DNA from 2 places in the Mesorhizobium sp. P3_B5 genome. Region 1 is predicted to be linked to the other one. Evidence: predicted binding sites of a transcription regulator. Region 1 holds the regulator's gene; the other holds the start of a gene.
The links. The regulator HrcA, encoded in region 1, represses chaperone genes, less so after heat shock. The targets are predictions, from matches to a motif close to GTTAGCACTCNCNNNNNGNGAGTGCTAAC.
Positions count from the first base shown of each region.

Region 2: the regulator HrcA is predicted to act here: its motif matches at 6,408-6,436, upstream of AC1DVW_RS00775 (co-chaperone GroES).

Region 1 is NZ_JBFUGR010000016.1:49,259-60,523, reverse strand. It holds gene AC1DVW_RS26560 (LysE family translocator) at 1-83, opposite strand, end outside; gene AC1DVW_RS26555 (PQQ-dependent sugar dehydrogenase) at 153-1,499, opposite strand; gene AC1DVW_RS26550 (hypothetical protein) at 1,589-1,786, opposite strand; gene hrcA (heat-inducible transcriptional repressor HrcA) at 1,867-2,952, opposite strand; gene rph (ribonuclease PH) at 3,165-3,881, shown strand; gene AC1DVW_RS26535 (VOC family protein) at 3,896-4,306, shown strand; gene rdgB (RdgB/HAM1 family non-canonical purine NTP pyrophosphatase) at 4,306-4,953, shown strand; gene hemW (radical SAM family heme chaperone HemW) at 4,965-6,128, shown strand; gene AC1DVW_RS26520 (low molecular weight protein tyrosine phosphatase family protein) at 6,134-6,457, shown strand; gene AC1DVW_RS26515 (hypothetical protein) at 6,689-6,877, opposite strand; gene AC1DVW_RS26510 (hypothetical protein) at 6,885-7,070, opposite strand; gene rsmI (16S rRNA (cytidine(1402)-2'-O)-methyltransferase) at 7,234-8,148, shown strand; gene AC1DVW_RS26500 (YraN family protein) at 8,141-8,518, shown strand; gene AC1DVW_RS26495 (undecaprenyl-diphosphate phosphatase) at 8,784-9,590, opposite strand; gene AC1DVW_RS26490 (glutathione S-transferase family protein) at 9,764-10,456, shown strand; gene queG (tRNA epoxyqueuosine(34) reductase QueG) at 10,437-11,265, shown strand, end outside.
Region 2 is NZ_JBFUGR010000001.1:163,372-174,636, reverse strand. It holds gene ccmI (c-type cytochrome biogenesis protein CcmI) at 1-839, opposite strand, end outside; gene AC1DVW_RS00825 (hypothetical protein) at 1,023-1,469, opposite strand; gene AC1DVW_RS00820 (ATP-binding protein) at 1,600-2,976, opposite strand; gene AC1DVW_RS00815 (response regulator transcription factor) at 3,023-3,688, opposite strand; gene AC1DVW_RS00810 (hypothetical protein) at 3,796-4,095, opposite strand; gene AC1DVW_RS00805 (DUF3168 domain-containing protein) at 4,269-4,676, opposite strand; gene AC1DVW_RS00800 (hypothetical protein) at 4,911-5,123, shown strand; gene AC1DVW_RS00795 (hypothetical protein) at 5,170-5,361, shown strand; gene AC1DVW_RS00790 (DUF6500 family protein) at 5,430-5,654, shown strand; gene AC1DVW_RS00785 (DUF1488 family protein) at 5,714-5,980, opposite strand; gene AC1DVW_RS00780 (hypothetical protein) at 5,977-6,240, opposite strand; gene AC1DVW_RS00775 (co-chaperone GroES) at 6,489-6,821, shown strand; gene groL (chaperonin GroEL) at 6,871-8,496, shown strand; gene AC1DVW_RS00765 (hypothetical protein) at 8,637-8,801, shown strand; gene AC1DVW_RS00760 (NAD(P)-dependent oxidoreductase) at 8,860-9,492, shown strand; gene AC1DVW_RS00755 (SPW repeat protein) at 9,605-9,964, shown strand; gene AC1DVW_RS00750 (trimethylamine methyltransferase family protein) at 10,047-11,265, opposite strand, start outside.

The sequences.
Region 1 (11,265 bases):
ACAAGTGCTGTGACGCCGGGGCCGGGAATGGCAGCGGCGATGCCGAGTGCGGCACTGTAGGCGAGGAATCCGGTAAGGGTCATGTCTCAGCTTTAGCGCAAAGCCGGGTGCGGGTGAATTCCCTCACGACGGGATTCGATTGCACCAGTGGGTCAGGAGCCGCCATGGGTGATGCGCCAGATGGTGCCGCTGCCGTCTTCGGTGACGATCAGCGCGCCGTCCTTGGCAACCGCCACGCCGACCGGGCGGCCCCAGACCTCGTCGTCGGAGATGACGAAGCCGGTGATGAAATCCTCATACTCGCCGGTCGGCTTGCCGTCCTTGAACCGCAACCTGACCACCTTGTAGCCGGTGCGGATGCCGCGATTCCACGAGCCATGCAAGGCGACGAAGGCATCGCCCTGATAGTCCGCCGGAAAATTCTTGCCGGTATAGAATGCAATGTTGAGCGGCGCCGAATGGGCCTGGATCAGCACGTCGGGAATGGTCGCCTTGCCGGCGAGGTCGGTGCGTTCGCCCTTGTGGCGCGGATCCTCATTGTTGCCGATGTAGTACCAGGGCCAGCCATAGAAAGCGCCGTCCTTGACGGTGGTTGCATATTCGAACGGCACATTGTCGCCGAGCGCGTCGCGTTCGTTGACGACGCACCAGAGCGCGCCGGTGGCCGGCTGCACGGTCATGCCCGAACAATTGCGCAGGCCGGTGGCGACGATGCGGCCATTCTTGCCGTCGGGGTCGAAGGCCAGCACATCGGCGCGACCATCCTCGGCGCCCCAGGCAGCACCCAGCGGCATCGACTTGGCCCAGGCGTCCAGCCCGCCCTTCGGCCGCTTGCCCATGCCCTCGGCGACATTCGAACCGGAACCGACCGAGAGATAGAGCGTCTTGCCATCCGGCGAGAAGGCGATGTCGCGGGTCCAGTGGTGGCTCGAAGGAATGTTGGCGACGACGGTTTCCGGCTGGCCGGAAGCCTTGAGGTCGCCGTCGCGATAGGCAAAGCGAACGACGCTGTTGCTGTTGGCGACATAGACCCATTGCGGACTGTTTCCCTTGGGATAGAAGGCGATGCCATAGGGCTGGGTGAGGCCGTTGGCGAAGATCGCCTCCTCGGCGGGTTTGGCGCTGCCCTGCGTGAGACGATAGACGCGGATCTGGTTGGCCCTGCTGTCGGCGACGAAGAGGTCGCCATTGGGCGCGACGCGCACGACGCGCGGGCTGGCGATGCCTGAGGCGATCATCTCGGCCGAAAAACCCGGCGGTATCTGCGGCCTGGCGCCTTCCGGCCGGTCCGCCAGGCCGGCGCCATTGGATGCGGATTCGGTAAGGAAGGGCGCCTGCAGATCCTCAGGCAGGATCAGGCGCCGCACGCCCGGCCTGTCGTCCCTCCAGTCGCCAAAGGCGGCTTCGCCTTTCAGCAGCGGCTGATCCGCCTGGGCAAATGCCGCCATGGCGAAAAACAAGGCGGCGGAAATAGCTGTCGGACCGGCAAATCGCATCATGCTGAACTCCATGGCTTCACCTCGACACGGCGAAACGGGTGGGCTCGTCGGTCGTTCCGCATCACACGGGGTGTTGAAGGGATCGAGACTCAGTTTCCGGCGGCGTAGAAATCGTCGTCGAGGCGCTTTTCCAGCTCGACGAGATCGGCCGGCAGCGGCAGGCCCATGGCCCGCATTTCCCTCAGCTTCTCGCGCAGCTGTTCCTGCACCTCATGCTGATCCTCCGGCTGGTTGACCATCTCTTCGAGCAGCAGGCTGATCTGCGCCTTGATCTCTTCGAAAGCCATTGTTTTTCTCCTTGCGCAGCCTTGCCATGAGGCAACTTGATATTCAGGTCAGGCCGACCTCACCTGAATATCAATACACCTCAACGGAGCATGCGCGATATCAGCTGCGCCGTATAGTCGACCATTGGCACGATGCGGGCGTAGTTCAGCCGGGTTGGGCCGATGACGCCGAGCGCGCCGATGACGCGGGCGTCCTTGTCGCGATAGGGCGCGACGACCAGCGACGAACCCGACAGCGAAAACAGCTTGTTTTCCGAGCCGATGAAGATGCGCACGCCGGAGCCTTCTTCGGCGAGGTCGAGCAGCTGGATCAGCCCGTCCTGCGTCTCCATGTCCTCGAACAGATGCCGCAGCAGCTCGATCTCGGCGTGGGCGGTGACATTTTCGAGCAGGTTGGCGCGGCCGCGGACGATGAGCCGCGCCGGCAGGCCGCTGTCGGCGCCGGCCCAGACCGCCAGGCCCTTCTCGACCAGATCCTGCGACAGCGTGTCGAGCGCCGCCTTGGTCTCTTCCTTGATGCGGGCGATCTCGACCCGCGCCTCGGCCAGCGTGCGGCCGCGGATGTGGGCGTTGAGGAAGTTGGAGGCTTCATGCAACTGCGAGACGGTGACGCCGGCGGGCAGGTCGATGACACGGTTTTCGACGTCGCCGTTCTGCGACACCAGCACGGCCAGCGCCTTGGTCGGCTCGAGCTGGATGAATTCGATATGCTTGAGCGCCACTTCGTTCTTGGCGGTCAGCACCAGGCCGGCGCCGCGCGACATGCCGGACAGCATCTGGCTGGCTTCGGTCAGCATGTGTTCCAGCGTCGCGCCCGAGCCGGAGGCGCGCACCTGCGCCTCGATGGTGCGGCGCTCCTCGTCGGAGAGATCGCCCAGTTCCATGAAAGCATCGACGAAAAACCGCAGCCCGGCCTGGGTCGGCAAGCGACCGGCGGAAATGTGCGGAGCGTAGATCAGGCCGAGATGCTCGAGGTCGCTCATCACATTGCGGATGGTGGCCGGCGACAGCGACGATGGCAGGATGCGCGACAGGCTGCGCGAGCCCACAGGTTCGCCGTCCTTCAGATAGGAATCGACGATGCGCCGAAAAATATCGCGCGAGCGCATATCAAGCGACTGCAGCGCGGGCGACAGCAAACTGGGTTCGGCAACTGCCTTGGTCATTCGAGCCAAAAACCTCCGGCTAAAGGATATAGACTTCACCGGCGCCCGCGCAACCCGGTGTCTGTGTCTCAGATCACCCGGTGTCTGTGCCAGATCACCCGGCGCCTGTGTCAGGTCGCCCGGCGCCTGTGTCGGCCATTTTCCTTTGCGCCATGGGCCCCATGCGGTTACAAGCCGGCCACGATTCCGAAAAACATAGGAAAACAGCCTGAATGCGCCCTTCCAAACGCCAATTCGACGAAATGCGCGCCATCTCCTTCGAGCGCGGCGTCTCCAAGCACGCCGAAGGCTCGTGCCTGGTGAAGTTCGGCGACACGCATGTGCTGTGTACGGCGAGCCTTGAGGAGAAGGTGCCGGGCTGGATGCGCAACTCCGGCAAGGGCTGGGTGACGGCCGAATACGGCATGCTGCCACGCTCGACCGGCGAGCGCATGCGCCGCGAGGCGTCCGCCGGCAAGCAAGGCGGCCGCACGCTGGAAATCCAGCGTCTGATCGGCCGCTCTTTGCGCGCCGTGGTCGACCTGCAGGCGCTGGGCGAACAGCAGATCACCGTCGACTGCGATGTCATCCAGGCCGATGGCGGCACCCGCACCGCTTCGATCACCGGCGGCTGGGTGGCGCTCTACGACTGCCTGCGCTGGATGGAAGCGCGGCAGATGGCCAGCGTCGCCAAGGTGCTGAAGGATCATGTCGCGGCGATCTCCTGCGGCATCCATGACGGCCAGCCGGTCATCGACCTCGATTATGTCGAGGATTCCTCGGCCGGTACCGACGCCAATTTCGTCATGACCGGCAAGGGCGGCATCGTCGAGATCCAGGGCACGGCCGAGGGCGAGCCTTTTTCCGAGGATCAGTTCGCGGCGCTGATGGGCTTGGCCAAGAAAGGCATCCAGCGGCTGGTCAGCCTGCAGCAGATGGCTGTGGCGTAACCTTCGGCTTCACGATGACCCCCGCCGCCATCCTGGAATCAGCCCTCTACGTCACCGATCTGGCGGCGGCCGAAGCGTTCTACACCGACGTCCTCGGCCTCGATCTCCTCGGCAAGGTCGAAGGCAGGCACATTTTCTTCCGCTGCGGCGACAGCGTGCTGCTGGTCTTCAATGCCGAGGCGACGAAAGTCCCGCCGGCGCCGGATGCGCGGCTGAAGGTGCCGCCGCACGGCACGGTTGGCGAGGGCCATCTCTGCTTTGCGGCAAACGCGGACGAAATCGCCGGCTGGAAGGCGCATCTCGAGGCGAAAAAGATCGCCATCGAAAGTGAGTTCGAATGGCCGCAAGGCGGCCGCTCGATCTATATTCGCGACCCATCGGGCAATTCGATCGAATTCGCCGAGCCAAGAATCTGGGGCCTTTGATGCATTCTCTCGATGGCAAGAAGATCGTCGTTGCCAGCCATAACGCCGGCAAACTGCGCGAATTCGCCGATCTGATGGGACCGTTCGGCTTCGAAGCGAAGTCGGCCAAGGACTACGGCCTGCCGGAGCCGGACGAGACCGGCACCACGTTTGAGGAAAACGCCTACATCAAGGCGCTGGCCGCGGCCAAGGCGACCGGCCTGCCAGCGCTGTCGGACGATTCCGGCCTGTGCGTCGATGCGCTCGACGGCGCGCCCGGCGTCTACACCGCCAATTGGGCCGAGACGCCGGATGGTTCGCGCGACTTCGGCATGGCCATGCAGCGCACCGAAGTGGCGCTGCAGGAAGTCGGCGCGGCTCTGCCGGAACAGCGCAAGGGCCGCTTCGTCGCCGTCATTTGCCTGGCCTTTCCCGACGGCGATGCCGAGTACTATCGCGGCGAGGCCGAGGGAACGCTGGTGTGGCCGCCGCGCGGCGAGCTCGGCTTCGGCTACGACCCGGTGTTTTTGCCCAATGGTTTCGACAAGACTTTTGGCGAGATGAGTGCCGAGGAAAAACACGGCTGGAAGCCCGGCCAGCCGACCGCATTGTCGCACCGCGCCCGCGCCTTCCAGAAATTCGCCCAAGCGCGACTTGGTTCGGAATGATTGGGTCCGGCATGACCATGCCCCTCGACCGCAGGCCCGGCTTCGGCGTCTACATCCATTGGCCGTTCTGTGCGGCCAAGTGCCCGTATTGCGACTTCAACAGCCATGTCCGCCACCAGCCCGTCGACCAGGAGCGTTTTGCCCGCGCCTTCGAGACCGAGCTCAAGACCATGCGCGAACGCACCGGACCGCGCGACGTCACCAGCATTTTTCTCGGCGGCGGCACGCCGTCACTGATGAAACCGGAAACGGTGGCGGCGGTGCTGGACGCGGTGGCCAAAAACTGGACGGTGCCCGATGGCATCGAGGTGACGCTGGAAGCCAATCCGTCCTCGGTCGAGGCGGAGCGCTTTCGCGGCTATCGCGCGGCCGGCGTCAACCGGGTGTCGCTCGGCGTGCAGGCGCTGAACGACAAGGATTTGCGTTTTCTCGGCCGCCTGCACAATGTCGATGAGGCGCTGCATGCGATCGGGCTGGCGCGCGAAATCTTTCCGCGGCTGTCGTTCGACCTGATCTATGCGCGGCCCGGCCAGACGCCAGAGGCTTGGGCATTGGAGCTCGAACAGGCAATCGGCCACGCCGCCGACCATCTGTCGCTCTATCAGCTGACGATCGAGGAAGGCACGCCGTTCCACGCGCTGCATGCGGCAAAGAAGTTTGCCATTCCCGACAATGACCACGCCGCCGACCTCTATGCGCTGACGCAGGAAATCACCGCGGCGCACGGGCTGCCGGCCTATGAGATCTCCAACCACGCCCGGCCAGGCGCGGAAAGCCGGCACAACCTCACCTATTGGCGCTATGGCGAATATGTCGGCGTCGGCCCCGGCGCGCATGGCCGCTTCATCGAAAACGGCCGCCGCACAGTCACGATCGCCGAGAGAATGCCGGAGACCTGGGCCAATCTGGTCGAGGCCAAGGCTCATGGCGTCACCGGTGGCGAAATCCTGACCCGTTCGGAGGAGGCCGACGAGTTCCTGTTGATGGGCTTGAGGCTCGCCGAAGGCATCGACCTGTCGCGCTACGAAGCGTTTTCCGGACGCAGCCTGTCGACCGCGCGGCTGACGGTGCTGCAGGACGAAGGGCTGGTGGTGCCGATCGGCAATGCAAGGCTGCGCGCCACGGCCGCCGGCATGATCGTGCTCGACGCCGTGGTGGCGGATTTGGCGAGATAACCCCTTTGAAAAACGTGCTCTTCGTCTGCAGCCAGAACCGCTTGCGCAGCCCGACTGCCGAGCAGGTGTTTTCCAAGCGCCAGGATATCGAGGTGGCGTCGGCGGGAACCAACCACGATGCCGACACGCCGCTGACACATGAGCTGGTGGCGTGGGCCGACATCATCTTCGTCATGGAGAAGGCGCACCGCACCAAACTGCAGAAGAGATTCAGGAACAGCCTGAGCAAGGCCCGGGTGATCTGCCTCGACATCCCCGACGACTATGAATTCATGGATCTGGAGCTGATTGACCTGCTGAAGGCGCGGGTGTCCAGGTATCTCAGCTGACTAATGTCGCCTGGTGCGCAACACCTACGCGTTCGTCATCCTCGGGCTTGACCCGAGGATCCATGCCGCGACGTTAAGACATTGCAATGGTTCAGAATTCTGTTTTCGCTGCGCTCTTCGGCTGATGTCACGGAATGGATCCTCGGGTCTGCGCTGCGTCGCTGCGCTCCTTGCTCCGCCCGTGGATGACGAAGAGAGAATTGTCTGCGCCAATCGCGAAGGTTGCAGCAATCAGGCGTCGTGCTTGAAATGGCGCTTGGCGCGACCCTTCTCGGCATGCGCCTGTCCGGTTCGGGCCGGCTTGGCGTCGGCCTTGTCGCGGCGGACGCTGTTCTGGCCGCTTATCGGATGCGGCGGGACGCCTTCCCTGGTGGTTTTCGTTTCAAGACGGGTGATGAAAATATCGAAGCGATTGGGCATCGTCCGGTCAGTGCTCCGTCGTGCTGTCGGGTTCGTTGTTGGAAAGCCTGATCTCCGCTGCCGGAGCGCGCGGGACAGGCTTTTGCGACTGTCTGTTGCCTTTTTCGCTCGGCACGCTGTCCTTCGGCGCGGCAAAGCGCTTGCGGCCGGCATAGTAGGGCTCGAAAACGTCCTGGATCTTCAGGCTGTCCATCCTGTCCTCCTCCTCAGAGACTCAGGGGGTAAATTCGCCGGGCTTGGTTTCGTTCCCCACTGTGGCAAAGGCATGGCGGCCAGATTACATCGCGGTCACGTTTTGCAACCGGGCGTGCGCCGTGCCAAACAGGGTAAACGCATTCGAAATATCAGGGGCACTGGTGACCGGTGATACGGCAAAACGCAGCTATGTGATCGGGCAGACCGAGATATCAGTTCGGCCGCTGCAGCCGGCGCTCTATCTGGTGGCGACGCCGATCGGCAATCTCTCCGACATCACGCTGCGGGCGCTGGAAACGCTGGCCGCCGCCGACGTCGTCGCCTGCGAGGACACGCGTGTCTCGCGCGTGCTGCTCGACCGCTACGGCATTCGCCGCCGCACGTCAGCCTATCACGAGCACAATGCCGGCGAGGCCGGACCAAAACTGATCGCGGCCCTGCAGGCCGGGCAGAGCGTGGCGTTGATCTCCGACGCCGGCACGCCGCTGATCTCCGATCCCGGCTACCGGCTGGTCGGCGAAGCCATCGACCACGGCATTCGCGTCGTGCCGATCCCCGGCCCATCGGCACCGCTGGCGGCGTTGACGGCGTCAGGCCTGCCCTCCGACGCCTTCCTGTTCGCAGGGTTTTTGCCGGTGAAGACCGGGCAGCGGCTGACCAGACTGGAGACGTTCAAGGCAGTGCCGGCGACGCTGATCTTTTTCGAATCGCCGCGGCGGCTGGCTGAGACGCTTGTCGCGATGGTCGAGGTGCTGGGCGGCGAGCGGAAGGCGGCGATCGGCCGCGAGCTGACCAAGACCTTCGAAGAAATGCGCACCGGCACGTTGCAGGCACTGGCCGACCACTATGCGGCGGCCGACACACCGAAGGGCGAGATCGTCATCTGCGTCGGCCCCGCTGAGGTCAAGGCCGACCAACCCGCCGACATCGACCGGCTGCTGCTGTCGCTCGCCGCTGAAATGCCGGCCTCAAAGGCAGCGGCGGAAGCGGCGAAGATGACCGGCGGCCAGAAACAGGCGCTCTACCGGCGGCTGCTTGAACTTAAGGATGCCGTTGGAGAAGGCGACGGTGGCTGAGCGCCCGGCCGCCAGCCGCCAAAAGGCCTATCGGCGCGGCCATCGCGGCGAGTGGCTGGCGGCAGCGGCTTTGATGCTGAAAGGCTACCGGATTCTCGCCCGCCGCTACCGCACCAAGCTCGGCGAGATCGACCTGATCGCGCGGCGCGGCAATCTGGTGCTGTTCGTCGAGGTCAAGGCGCGGCGCACGCTGATCGAGGCCATGGAGGCCATCGCCCACGAATCGGAGCGCCGTATCGAAGGTGCGGCCGATCTCTGGCTGATGCGGCAGCGCGACTACGGGCGGCTTTCGGTGCGCTTTGATATGGTGGCCGTACTGCCTTGGCGCTGGCCGGTGCATGTCGAGAATGCGTTTTATGGGCGGAATTAGCTGAGGTCCGCGCCCTTCCTTCGTCATCCTAGGGCGAAGCAGTCGCGAAGCGACGTCGCGGAGACCCTAGGATCCATGCCGCGACGTCTAAGCGCTTCTGCGGTGCAGAATGTGGAGGATGAAGAACCACGGCTTGGCAATGTTTATTCTCGACCGCTGTGCTCCCCGATCGACGTCACGGCATGGATCCTCGGGTCTGCGCCGCGTCGCTACGCTCCTTGCTCCGCCCGTGGATGACGAAGTCGCGGAGGCCGCGGACCACTCCTCACCCCCAGATGAAAAGCGCCACCAGCCCGACTATACCAACCACCAGCCGCCACCAGCCGAACAGCGAGTAGCCGTTGCGCGAAACGTAATCGAGCAGGAAGCGGACGACGATCAGCGCGGTGATGAAGGCGGCGACGAAACCGATGGCGATGATCGGCAGGTCAGCGGTGCTCAGGACATTGCGGTTCTTGAACAGGTCGAAGGCGAAGGCGCCGACCATGGTCGGGATGGCAAGGAAGAAAGAAAACTCCGCCGCCGCACGCTTGTCGACGCCCAGAAGCAGCGCGCCGACGATGGTCGAGCCGGAGCGCGACGTCCCGGGGATCAGCGACAGGCACTGGAACAGGCCGATCTGCAGATAGAGCCGGGTCGGAAAGCGCTCGACGTCGCGGTAGACCGGCTTGAGGTTCATGCGATCGACCGCCAGCAGGATGACGCCGCCGATGATCAGCATGATGCAGATCAGCCGTGGCGATTCGAACAGCACCGTCTTGATGAAATCATGCGCCAGCGCGCCGATGATCGCCGCCGGCAGGAAGGCGATGAGGATGCCGATGACGAAATGCCGCGTCAGCCGGTCATGCGGCAGGTCGAGCAGCATCTGCCACAGGCGGCGGAAATAGACGCTGAGGATCGCCAGGATGGCGCCGAGCTGGATCAGGATCTCAAAAGCCTTGCCGGTCGAGTGAAAGCCAAGAAAATGGCCGGCGAGCAGGATATGGCCGGTCGAGGAGACCGGGATGAACTCGGTCAGCCCCTCCAGCAGGCCGAGCAACAGGGCTTCGACGATGGTCTGGCTTTCCATGGCAACCTCGGCATTGGCGTGAGCGCTTGAGAAAACGGCTTGCGAAAGGGCTTGCTTGTCACGGCGCGGAAGTCCCCCTATAGGTCGCAACACCCTGACGGCCCGGAATCCGGGCGGCCAAGACTTACCGGCGCCGCCGGCGATTCGCCAGTGCGCCTTATTATCGCGGGACCATGCTGACGCTTTTCCACCACCCGATGTTCGCCACCTGCCGCTTCGTTCGCCTCGCCTTCGGCGAGTATGGCGAGGAGCTGGCGCTGATCGAAGAAAAGCCGTGGACGCGGCGCAAGGAGTTCCTGGCGCTGAACCCGGCCGGAACCTTGCCGATCCTGCTGGCCGAAGGCGATGTGCCGATCGTCGGCGCCATGGTGATTGCCGAATATCTCGACGAGACGCGCGGCGTCTTGAAGCGCGACAAAAGGCTGTTTGCGGAAGACCCGATGGAGCGCGCCGAAATCCGCCGTCTCACCGACTGGTATCTCACCAAGGCCGAAGGCGAAGTGACAAGGCATCTGGTGCGCGAACGCGTGCTGAAGCCGGTCATGCCGGAAACGGCGGGCGGCGGCTCGCCCGATTCGGCGGCGATCCGCGCGGCCCGAGCCAACATCCGCCAGCATATGAAATATACCAACTGGCTGGCCGGCACCCGCCACTGGCTGGCCGGCTCAAGGGTGACCTATGCCGACCTCGCGGCGGCTGCAACACTGTCGGTGCTGGATTATCTCGGCGAGATCGACTGGCGCGAACACACCGCGGCGCGCGAATGGTACACGCGGGTCAAATCGCGACCGTCGTTCCGGCCGCTTCTGTCCGACCGGGTGCGCGGCCTGTCACCGGTGTCGCATTATGCGGACCTCGACTTCTAAGAGCGAAACCCTGCGCGCGCTGATCGACCGTGAAGCGCGGCGCGCCGGTTTCGATGCGGTTGCCGTCACCACGCCCGGCGCGATTCCGCTGGCGCCCGCGCGGCTCGCCGAATTCGTCGCCGACGGTTTTCATGGCTCGATGGGCTGGATCGCCGAGACGCTTCAACGCCGGGGCGAACCGACGGCGCTGTGGCCGGAGGTGCGCTCGATCGTGGTGCTGGCGATGAATTATGGTCCCGACCATGACCCGCGTGCGCTGCAGGCCAGGCGCGACCGCGGCGCCATCTCGGTCTATGCGCAGAACCGCGACTATCACGAGGTGATGAAAGGCCGGCTGAAAGAAATCGCCGGCAAGATCGTGGCGCGCGCCGGCGGCGACGTCAAAGTGTTCGTCGACACCGCCCCGGTGATGGAAAAGCCGCTGGCCGAAGCCGCCGGGCTCGGCTGGCAAGGCAAGCACACCAATCTGGTCAGCCGCGAGCATGGCTCCTGGCTGTTCCTCGGCACCATTTTTACCACGGCCGAACTCGAGCCCGACCGGGCGGAGATCGACCATTGCGGCTCCTGCCGCGCCTGTCTCGATGCCTGCCCGACCGACGCCTTTCCGGCACCCTACCGGCTCGATGCGCGGCGCTGCATTTCCTATCTCACCATCGAAAACAAGGGGCCGATCCCGCACGAATTCCGCGAAAAGATCGGCAACCGCATCTATGGCTGCGACGATTGCCTGGCCGCTTGCCCGTGGAACAAGTTCGCCAGAGTGGCCTCGGAGGCGAAGCTTGCCGCCCGCGCGGATTTGCGCGAGCCGC
Region 2 (11,265 bases), on a different contig from region 1:
GCCACGGCACGATTGCCGGATTCCACCAGGGCCTGCTGCACCGCGCCGCGCCATGGCGAGTCCGGCGGCAGCGTGGCGAGCATGGTTTGCCAGGCCGCAATGGCCTTGTCGGTCTGGCCTTCCTGCGCCAGCGCCATCGCCAGATAGAAGGACGCCTTCGGATTTGCCGGATCGAGCTTCAGCGCCGCCTCGAAAGCGGTTTGTGCCTCCGCCGAGACGATGCCGCCGGCGGCGTTGGCGATCGCCTCGCCGAGACCGGCCTGACGGGCGGCGCTGTCGCCATCGAGGCGAATGGCATTGCGATAGGCCGTCACTGCGTCGGCAAACCGCTGCATGCGCAGATAGACCGGGGCCAGCACGTCCCAGCCGCGGCCATCCGCAGGGTTGGCGGCAAGGTGCGCCTCGGCGCGCGCCACCAGTTCGTCCACCGAACTGTCGGCGGGGTTTTTGGCCAGCCGCTCACTGAGCGGTTGCGACGGCAGATCGGGCGAGCCGAGCTGGCTGTAGAGTCCCCAGCTGACCAGGGGAACCACCAATACTGCAGCGGTTGCGACCAGACGTGTTGCCCTTGACGGCTGCCGCGTCACCGCCTTGTCGGCCGGGCCGGCACTGTCCAGGCGAAGGATGCGGCGGGCGATTTCGGCGCGCGCCTCTTCGGCTTCCGCCGGCTGGATCAGGCCGCGCGCCGCGTCGCGGTCAAGCTCGTCCAATTGGTCGCGATAGACTTCCAGATCGTGATCGCTGCCGGTCGAAGCACCCTTGGCGCCGCCGGCCAGCGGCAGCAGCACCGCCAGGCTTGCGCCCAGCGTGAGGATTGCGGCTATGACCCAGAACAGCATGTCTCATCCAATAGCGGCAGCGCCCTGCCCTGCCAACACAGGCGTCCTGCGACGCTTTGACGACAGGCGCGCCGCATGTCCTTGATCGATATCAACCGGACCGGGTCAGTATCCGGCCCGATCTTTGTTTTATGCATGTCGTTGTCCCAAAACCGCTGCGCGCCTTTGGGCGACATGCATTGATCAAGTCAGCGGCGTCCAGCTGCCATCGGCGTTGCGGCAGGCGGTTCCGCGCGCGGTGGCGCCGGCGGTGCCGGTAAAGACGGTATGCGTATACTGCCGGCAGTCCTGCGAACCAACGCGATAGGGCTGGGCGGCGACGACTTCGCCGTAATGGGCGGTCCGGTCGCTCTTCCACGTCACCTTCTGGCCGCTCGCCGTATATTCAAGCGCCTTATATTCCGCCTCCAGCGCACTGCGCTTTTCGGCGTCGCTGAGGCCAGAGCCGATCGATCCGCCGACCAGGCCGCCGGCCATGGCCGAGATGATCGTCGCCGTGACCTTGGCGCCGGACGGAGGGTTCGTCGCCGGCGGCTCGGTGACCGTGATGTCCGGGCCACCGCCCTTGCCCAGCGTCCCGCAGCCGGAAACGGCGAGCAGTGCGGAAAGGAGCGCGACGCGAATCTTCATGCCAACAACCGGTTTTCTTGAGTTAGAGCCTGCTGTGGATGAGCCGGGGGCCGCGTCATCGGAAAGCTGATGTGGCCATAGTATTGATATTTGTCGGAAATTTGGCTGCACGCAGCCGCTTGGAAAAGTATCACTGAAGGCTCCGCAATCGAACCACCGCCTTCAACCCGCCCATGACGGACCGTTCCAGCGCCAGAACGCCTCCATACTCGTTGACGAGGTCGGCGACAATGGCAAGTCCCAACCCCGTCCCCGGCTTTGTCTCGTCGAGGCGCCGGCCACGCTTCAGCGCCTCGCGCGCTTTGTCTTCGGGAATGCCCGGACCGTCATCGTCGATATCGATCTCGAACAGGTTTGCCGCGCCGTCCTTGCCGGCGACCGGCCTGACGGTGATAGCGACGGCGCTTTTTGCCCATTTCATTGCGTTTTCGAGCAGATTGCCGAGCAATTCCTCCAGATCCTCGCGCTCGCCGGCAAAGACGATGTCGGAGGCCGGCAAGGACAGCGAGAGGCTGGTCTGTGGATTGAGCTTTTGCAGGACGCGCACCATGCGCTGGACCAGGGGCGCCACCGGCGTGCGGTAGACGACGCTGTCGCGCTGCGCGGCGACACGGGCCCGCTGCAGATAGTGGTCGACCTGTTTTTGCATAGAGGCCGCCTGTTCGGCGATGAGCTGGCCCTTGGCGCCGCCGAGTGCCCGGCCCTCATTGATGAGCACCGCCAGCGGCGTCTTCAGCGAATGGGCAAGATTGCCGACCTGTGTGCGCGAGCGCTCGACGATGCGCTTGTTGTTCTCGATCAACGCGTTGGTTTCGTTGGCGAGCGGTTCGATCTCGGCCGGGAAGCGGCCGTCGAGCCTTTGCGCCGTACCTTCGCGCACCATGGCGAGCGCGTTGCGGACCCGGCGCAATGGCTGCAGGCCAAGCAGGATGGCGATGGCGTTGATGGCGATCATGCCGACGCCGAATAGGGAGAGATAGGTCAACAGACGGCGCTGGAAGCTGCCGATCTCCTGTTCAAGCTCGCTCTGGTTGCCCATGACGCGGAAGCGCGCCGCACGGTTTTTCGAATCGAGGACGAATTCGCTCTCAAACACTTCCACCGCCTCGCCCTTGATGCCTTCGCTCGCATAGCTGCGCTGGAAGCTGGCATTGAAGGGGACTTCGGCGATGCTTGGCGATGGGATGGTCTTGGTCATCGAGGACGAATGCAGGTCGCCATGCACGCCCTCCGAGGCCGGTTCCACCGACCAGTACCAGCCTGAATTCGGTTCCGAGAAACGGAGATCGCCAAGGTCGGGGGCGCCGGTCAGCTGCCCGCCTTCGGAGACACCGACGGAGCCGATCAGGTTGAACAGATGCGCCGAAAGCAGGCTGTCGAAACCACGCTCGCTGGCCTGGCGATAGAGCGTGGTGATGAGGGTGAAGATGACGACAAGCGTCAGGATCGCCCAGACCGTGGAAAAGGCGATGACGCGAAACGCCAGCGAACGCGGCCAGAACCGCACTGAAAGCGCTTTTGAGGCGGCCAGCTTTGTAGGAAGAGGTTCCGCCTTACGCCTCCGGTTCGCGCATGCGATAGCCCATGCCACGCACGGTTTCGATCATGTCGATGCCCATTTTCTTGCGAAGCCGGCCCACGAAAACCTCGATAGTGTTGGAATCGCGGTCGAAATCCTGGTCGTAGAGATGCTCGACCAGCTCGGTGCGCGAGACCACCTCGCCCATGTGATGCATCAGATAGGCAAGCAGGCGGAACTCGTGCGAGGTCAGCTTCAGCGGCACGCCGTTGACGTCGGCCTTGGAAGCCTTGGTGTCGAGGCGCAGCGGCCCGCAGGTCAATTCAGATGAGGCATGGCCGGCGGCGCGCCGGATCAGCGCCCTGACCCTGGCCAACACCTCTTCGATATGGAACGGCTTGGTGACGTAGTCGTCGGCGCCGGCGTCGATGCCGGAGACCTTGTCGCTCCAGCGATCGCGCGCCGTCAGGATCAGTACCGGCATCTTGCGGCCGCCGCGACGCCAGCGCTCGACGACGCTGATGCCGTCCATCTGCGGCAGGCCGATGTCGAGCACGACGGCGTCATAGGGTTCGGTGTCGCCAAGAAAATGCCCTTCCTCGCCGTCAAAGGCGCGGTCGACGACATAACCGGCGTCGACCAGCGCATCCGATATCTGCCGGTTGAGATCCTTGTCATCTTCGACCACGAGTACGCGCATGCGGGGATCGATACCTGTTGAAGAGTTGGCCTGTTGAAGCGTCGGGCTCAGATATAGGCCGATTCCAGCAGCCTGGGAAACGGAGGCCAGTAGGATGGAAGATCGGGTCAGTTCTGCGGAACGATGATTTCGGAACGGCGCGGGCGCTGTCCGTCCTTGCCCGGGACAAGCACGACGATGACGCAGACCGGCTGGCCGCCGCGCGTCGACTGCGACGCCTTGGCCAGCGTGCCACCGCTCTGCTCGGCAACCTGCTGGCCGATCGCGTAGCAGTCGGACGCGGCCAATACGATCGGCTGGACCTGCGCGGGCATGGCGACCTGCATCGCGGTCGCCTGCGACGCAAACAGTCCGGCCGCGCAAAGCGCCAGTGTCGCGGTTCGGAGATGGGAGCGAAGCGTTGTCATGGTCAACGTTGTAACGCATCGGTGCTGAACGTGAAATGAACGGTGAAGGCTACTGAAAACATGCCCGCCACACCCCTTGCAACTCGAGACATTCAACCTGAGATTTCACCGCCCAACCCGGTGAAACCGGCGTAAGTCCAGTCTAGACTCCGTTTCACCGATATTGAAAGCGCTCAGGCGTCTTCCCGCGTGATGGCGCGAAAGCGCAGCAGCCCATGATGGACGGCCAGATCCTCGTCATAACGGGCCTCGGCGAACTCCAGCGACAGCCGTGTCTGGCCACGCGGGCCGATGACCAGCGCCGCGTCGGCGAGGCGCGCCTTGATGCGGTCCATGATGGCAAGCGTCTCGGCTTCGCCATGGGCCTTTGACCAAACATGCAGTGTCACCAGCTGATCGGCGTTGTTATCGGCGCCAGTGTCCCAATCAAAAGCGCTGGTCAGGCCGCAGGTCACGTAGGGAAAGGCGACGTTGTCGGTTGCCTGCTCAAGCAGGCCGGCGCCAGCCAACAGCGCCGACAGCGGCGCATCGCTTTTCAATCTCTGGAACAAGGCCTGCTGCAAATCGCCGGGCGCCGTCATTCGTCATTCCCCTCGCCCTTCGCAGTTGAACAGGCTGCGCACCCGTCAACGCTTTCTCGTTCCAGCCTAACCGCGCTGATGTTCCGGCGCTAGATCACGCCGGTCGTCATGTGCGGCCCTTGGCGGCAGCGGCGCCCCTTACGGCCAAGCTGGTTTTTATTTGGTATGCAAGGTGTTTGAAAAACGGTGCTATGACGGCGCTTGGTCTTCTCCAAAACAGTCGAGGTCATTTTCGTGCGCGAGCCATCGGTGCTGCCTGTCTTCGGAAGACTCGGGGTCAAGGCGCCGGTCGTGATTGCCGCGCCGACCGCGTCGAAGGGACTGGAGAAGACGATGACCAGCCTGCGGGCGGCCCTGTCTGCACATGGTGGCCTGGTTTTGAAGCTGTCCGTGGTGGTCTGGACAGTCGTTGTGCTGGCGGCGGTGTTCTTCATCACCAAGGCCTGACACCAGCGCGTCGGTCGCTCGAACGTGGCAATCAAAGGACGTCAGCATGGCAAACCGCTACGCACTGCGCATGGAGCAGCCTGGCAGCTGGACCATTTTCGATATTTTCACCGGCCAGCCCGTCGAGCTCAAGCACCAGGTGATGGTCGGCATGAACATGCGTGACGCCGAGGCGACGGTCGACCGGCTGAATAGCCGAGACGTCAAGCGGCGGGCGAAAGCAGACCGCGGGACCTGATCGTAACCCGGGCGGATTACCGCGGAAGGGTGCGCATCGGCTGAATGTTCTACAGACAGGGGGTTGCCGTGAGACCGAGCCTGAAACAGAAGGTCCTGGACGTCTGCGACCGCAAGATCGCGGAGAAAGGCGCCGGCGTCAGCCTGTCGTTCTATGCGTTCTTTGCAAACAGGAATGACGACCCCGAACTTCTCATGGAAGCTGCGGAATGGTGGATCAGAACCCACCGGCTCGACCATTTTGAAAGGGCCGTGAAGATACGGGCCATGGTCGAGGAGATGGACGCCGGCTGATCCTAGATTTCATACACGTCGTTATCCCAAAAACGCTGCGCAGTTTTGGGCGACGTGCATTAGCCGAAATCAGCCGCGGTCAGCACATACATGCTCCTGCGGGTGCGGGCATAGGCGTTCCTGGCAATGTCGTGGATGGAGCTGGACGCCGTGTCGAAGGCCGCCAGATAGGTGGCCTCGGAGGTCGCCGTCCCCGATGGCGCCTTCGAGATGGCATCGGCGGTGACAGAGAAGGAAATCTGAAACATGCCGTCATGGCCGACAAAGCGGATACGCTTGCCCGCCTCGTCATAGCTGCGGCTTCGGTTGGGGAATGTAAGGCTCATGATTTTACTCCCTTTGGCGCGGCGACGGCTTTCTTGACTGCCGCCCGCTTCTTCTTCGGCGTCGGGTTCAAGGCTTCCGCCACCCGGTCGGCCTCTTCCTTGGCCAGCCGCAATTCGCGCAGCCTGGCCGTCTTGATGACGCGGAGCCTCGCCTCGGACATATATTCGGCAGTCGCCTTGCTGCGCTCGGCGGTTTTCTTCTGCTTGTCGACGAAGCGTGCCTCAGCTTTTTCCATGATCGTTTGAGCGACTTCAGCCATGGACGAAATCTCCTTTTTGACGCGAGAATGTGAAAATGCGTTTCCCCGCTAAAATAGGCACTCGAAAGCGAAATTTCAATTTTCGGATTATTTTGCGATCTTCGAATTCCCGGAATTGAACGGGTCGAATAATACTACCCAATATTTCTGCCGTCCCGCGATTAATTTTTGGCACTCCTATCTATCGAGTGCCAACGGGCCTATATGGAGGCAGCGGCCGCCTATGCCGGCCCCAGAAAGAAGTTCCCATGAAATTTCGGCCACTCCACGACCGCGTCGTCATCAGGCGCGCGGAAAGCGACACCAAATCCAAGGGCGGCATCATCATCCCCGACAATGCCAAGGAAAAGCCGCAGGAAGGCGAAGCGATCGCCGTTGGGCCGGGCGCACGCGACGAAAGCGGTGCGCTGATTGCGCTCGACGTCAAGGCCGGCGACTTCATCCTGTTCGGCAAATGGTCCGGAACCGAGGTCAAGATCGATGGCGAGGACCTTCTGATCATGAAGGAAGCCGACATTATGGGCATCATCGACAAGAGCGAGACCATCGACAAGACCGTGGCGACCAAGAAAGCCGCCTGACGACGCTGTCCATGCCTTACTGCTCTCCAAACGAACTGGATGAAAAATCATGTCTGCCAAGGAAATCAAATTCTCCACCGATGCCCGTGACCGCATGCTGCGCGGCGTCGAAATCCTCAACAATGCCGTCAAGGTGACGCTCGGTCCCAAGGGCCGCAACGTCATCATCGACAAGGCCTATGGGGCGCCGCGAATCACCAAGGACGGCGTCACCGTCGCCAAGGAAATCGAACTTGCCGACAAGTTCGAGAACATGGGCGCGCAGATGGTGCGCGAAGTGGCCTCGAAGACCAACGACCTCGCCGGTGACGGCACCACCACCGCCACGGTGCTGGCCGCTTCGATCCTGCGCGAAGGCGCCAAGTTCGTTGCCGCCGGCATGAACCCGATGGACCTCAAGCGCGGCATCGACCTTGCCGTGACCGCCGTGGTCAAGGAAATCCAGGCGCGTGCCAAGAAGGTCAAGTCGTCGGCAGAGATCGCGCAGGTCGGCACGATCGCCGCCAATGGCGACGCCACCGTCGGCGCCATGATCGCCAAGGCGATGGACAAGGTCGGCAATGACGGTGTCATCACCGTCGAGGAAGCCAAGACCGCCGACACCGAGCTCGACGTCGTCGAGGGCATGCAGTTCGACCGCGGTTATCTCTCGCCCTATTTCGTCACCAATGCCGAGAAGATGCGCGTCGAGCTGGAGGATCCCTACGTCCTCATCCATGAAAAGAAGCTCGGCAATCTGCAGGCGCTGCTGCCGATCCTCGAAGCGGTCGTGCAAAGCGGAAAGCCGCTGCTGATCATCTCCGAGGACGTCGAAGGCGAAGCGCTGGCGACTTTGGTCGTCAACAAGCTGCGCGGCGGCCTCAAGGTCGCGGCCGTCAAGGCGCCAGGCTTCGGCGATCGCCGCAAAGCGATGCTGGAAGACATCGCCGTGCTCACCGCCGGCCAGATGATTTCCGAGGATCTCGGCATCAAGCTGGAAAACATCACCATCGACATGCTCGGCCGCGCCAAGCGCGTGCTGATCGAGAAGGACACGACGACGATCATCGACGGCGCCGGCCCGAAGGCGACCATCCAGGCGCGCGTCTCGCAGATCAAGGGGCAGATCGAGGAAACCACCTCGGACTACGACAAGGAAAAGCTGCAGGAGCGTCTGGCCAAGCTGTCGGGCGGCGTTGCCGTCATCCGTGTCGGCGGCGTCACCGAGTCGGAAGTCAAGGAAAAGAAGGACCGCATCGACGATGCACTGAACGCCACGCGCGCGGCGGTTGAAGAAGGCATCGTTCCCGGCGGCGGTGTCGCACTGCTGCGCGCCAGGTCGGTGCTCAACGGGATGACCGGCGCCAATGCCGATGTCAATGCAGGCATCTCGATCGTGCTTCGGGCACTCGAAGCGCCGATCCGCCAGATCGCCGAGAATTCCGGCGTCGAAGGCTCGATCGTCGTCGGCAAGCTCTCCGACAGCAAGGATCACAATCAGGGCTTTGATGCCCAGAACGAGATCTATGTCGACATGATCAAGGCCGGCATCGTCGATCCGGCAAAGGTGGTGCGCACCGCATTGCAGGACGCCGGCTCGATCGCTGCCCTGTTGATCACCGCCGAAGCCATGATCACCGACATCCCGGCCAAGGACGCCGCGGCTTCGGCCGGTGGCGGCATGGGCGGCTACTGACCATCGCCTGAAGTGCCCGCCCGGCAAGCCGAACGGGCCAAACCAGAACAACGGCCGCCGGGAGCACTTCCCCGGCGCGCCAAGGATTTCCGCCAGTCAGGAAGACTTCCATCAGTCAGCAACGACAGGGAGATCGACAGATGATTACCTTCGTCCCGAAGCCAAATGGCGTTCCTGCGACCAAGCCGGCCGAGGAAAGCCGCTTCGACCGCATCCGCAGGATTGCCGCCGACAAGCACAGACAGACCGACACCGGCACGATACGCCGCGATCCGCAAAAGGCCGGCGACAAGCGCCCGATGTGAGGCGGCGGCGCGTCCCTCAGGGGGCGCTGCGGGCTGATCAGTTCCAGGGAAGCGGATGATGAAACTGCTGATCTTTGGCGCCTCGGGTGCGACTGGACGCGTCCTCGTCTCGGCGGCGCTGGCAAAAGGCCATGCCGTGACCGCCTTCGTTCGCACCCCGAGCAAGCTTGCCGTCAGCCATGAAAACCTGACGGTGATTGTCGGAGATGTCGCCGATCAACAGGCGGTGAAGCGCGCCATTGCCGGTCATGAGGCAGTTTTGAGCTGTCTCGGGGTCGGCGTGCCCCTGAAACATGACCCGGTCGTGGTTGCCGGCATCGGCTTCATCGTCGATGCCATGCAGCGGACCGGCCCTGCCCGGCTCATCTATCTTTCCTTCCTTGGCGTCCGCGACAGCCGGCGGCAATTGGGGCCGCTGCTCGGCGGTGTCATCGTGCCGCTTGTGCTGCGTCATGAAGTGGCCGATCACGAGGCCAAGGAAAACCTTATCGTCCGATCCAATCTCGACTGGACCATCGTGCGGCCACCCAAGCTCATAAACGCTGCGGCAACTGGCAAATTCCGCCACGGCAATGGTATCCGGGCAGCGTCCCTGCTGCCGACATTGGCACGTGCCGATGTGGCAGCCTTCATGCTCGGCCAGCTCGACGATACCACCTACTCGCGCAAGGCGGTCGCCATCCTGCGCTGACCTCCCGGGGGCAGGTCCTTGAAGGCCATTTGAAGCGTAATTATATCAATGACTAAGCGTGCGGTGCACGCGAAACGCAGTGCTTTGGTCAAGCTTCTCTATGGAGGTTGTCATGGCCAATAAACTCATGGAAGGAAAACGTGGCCAGGATCTGATCAATCTGATCCTTGCCGTTTGCCTGTTCGTCTCACCCTGGATAATCGGTTTCGCCGCTGAAACCACTGCCGCTTACAACGCCTGGATTGTTGGCGTTGTGCTCGGTGCGCTGGCTTTCGCGACGCTCTCCGTATTCGCCGAGTGGGAAGAGTGGGTGAACCTTGTTCTCGGACTTTGGCTGATCGTTTCACCCTGGCTGCTGGGGTTCGTGCCCAACGCTGACGCGATGGCGACGCATGTCATCCTGGGCGTGCTGGTGGTTGCCGCATCGGCCTGGGCAGTCTGGGACGTCCATCACCCGCACGCGCATGCGTGATCGGTGACGACAAAGGAGGGGCCCGGCGCGTGAGCGGCGGGCTCCGCTGATCGCAAAGAGCGATGCGCCGGCCGGCACCACCTCACGAGACCGGCGCCGCGCCGCCTTGTTCAGTGCGCCGGGCGATGAACTCATCGAGAATGCCGGCGGTGGCGACGGCGGACACCGGCGGCGTGAAATCGGCAAGCGTCCGTTTCCAGATGCCGGTGGCGCGCTCGGTCGCTGTCTTCGACCCTGAAAGCGTCCAGTTGCCGAAATTCGACCAATCGGCCACCAGCGGCTCGTAGAAAGCGGTGCGGTAGCGCGCCATTGTGTGTCCGGCCGAGAAGAAATGCCCGCCTGGCTGCACCTCGGCGATGGCCTCGAAACCGATCGCATCATCGTCGCCGGGTGTGGCGGCGCAGAGTTCCGCGACCGTTTGCAACGCCTCGATATCGGTGATCAGTTTCTCGAAGGAGACGCTGAGGCCACCTTCGAGCCAGCCCGCGGCATGGATGCACACCGTGGCACCGGCCAGCACCGAACCCCACAGCGCGAACTGCGTTTCATGCGCAGCCTGCACATCCGAGATGTTGGCGGCGCTGCCGCCGCCGGAGCGCCAGGGCAGGCCGGTGAAGCGCGCCAACTGGCCGGCGCCCAGCGTCGCCTTGACATGCTCGGGCGTGCCAAAGGCCGGCGCTCCCGACTTCATGTCGACATTGGACGAGAAGGAACCATAGACCACCGGCGCGCCTGGCCGCACGATCTGCGCCAGCGCCAGCCCGGCCAGCGCCTCGGCATGCTGCAGCGTCAGCGCGCCGGCGACGGTGATCGGCGCCATGGCGCCAGCCAGGCAAAACGGCGTGATGATCGACACCTGCCCTGCCCGGGCAAAGTCGATGATGCCTTGCGCCATCGGGATGTCGAGCTGGCGCGGCGAATTGGTGTTGATGACCGTATAGCAGTGGGCACCCAAACGAAACGCGTCCTCGGACAGACCACGCGCCAGCCGCAGCATCTCAAAACTGTCCTCGACCTGCGGCGTGCCGCGGGCGAAGACGAACGGGAATTTGTCGGACAGTGTCAGCTGCGCACGATTGACGGCATAGTGACGGAAGCGATTGTCGACGTCCTGCGGCTCGATGCAGGGTCCAAGCATGTGCAGCACGTCGAAATGCTGCACCAGCCGCATGAGGTCCTCGAAATCAGTCAGCGTTCCCGGCCGCCGGCCACGTTCGAGATCGGTGACGTTGGGCGCGCCGGCTCCGGCCAGGAACGTCATCGAACCCAGTTCGAGCATCAGGTCGCGGGAACGGTCGCCG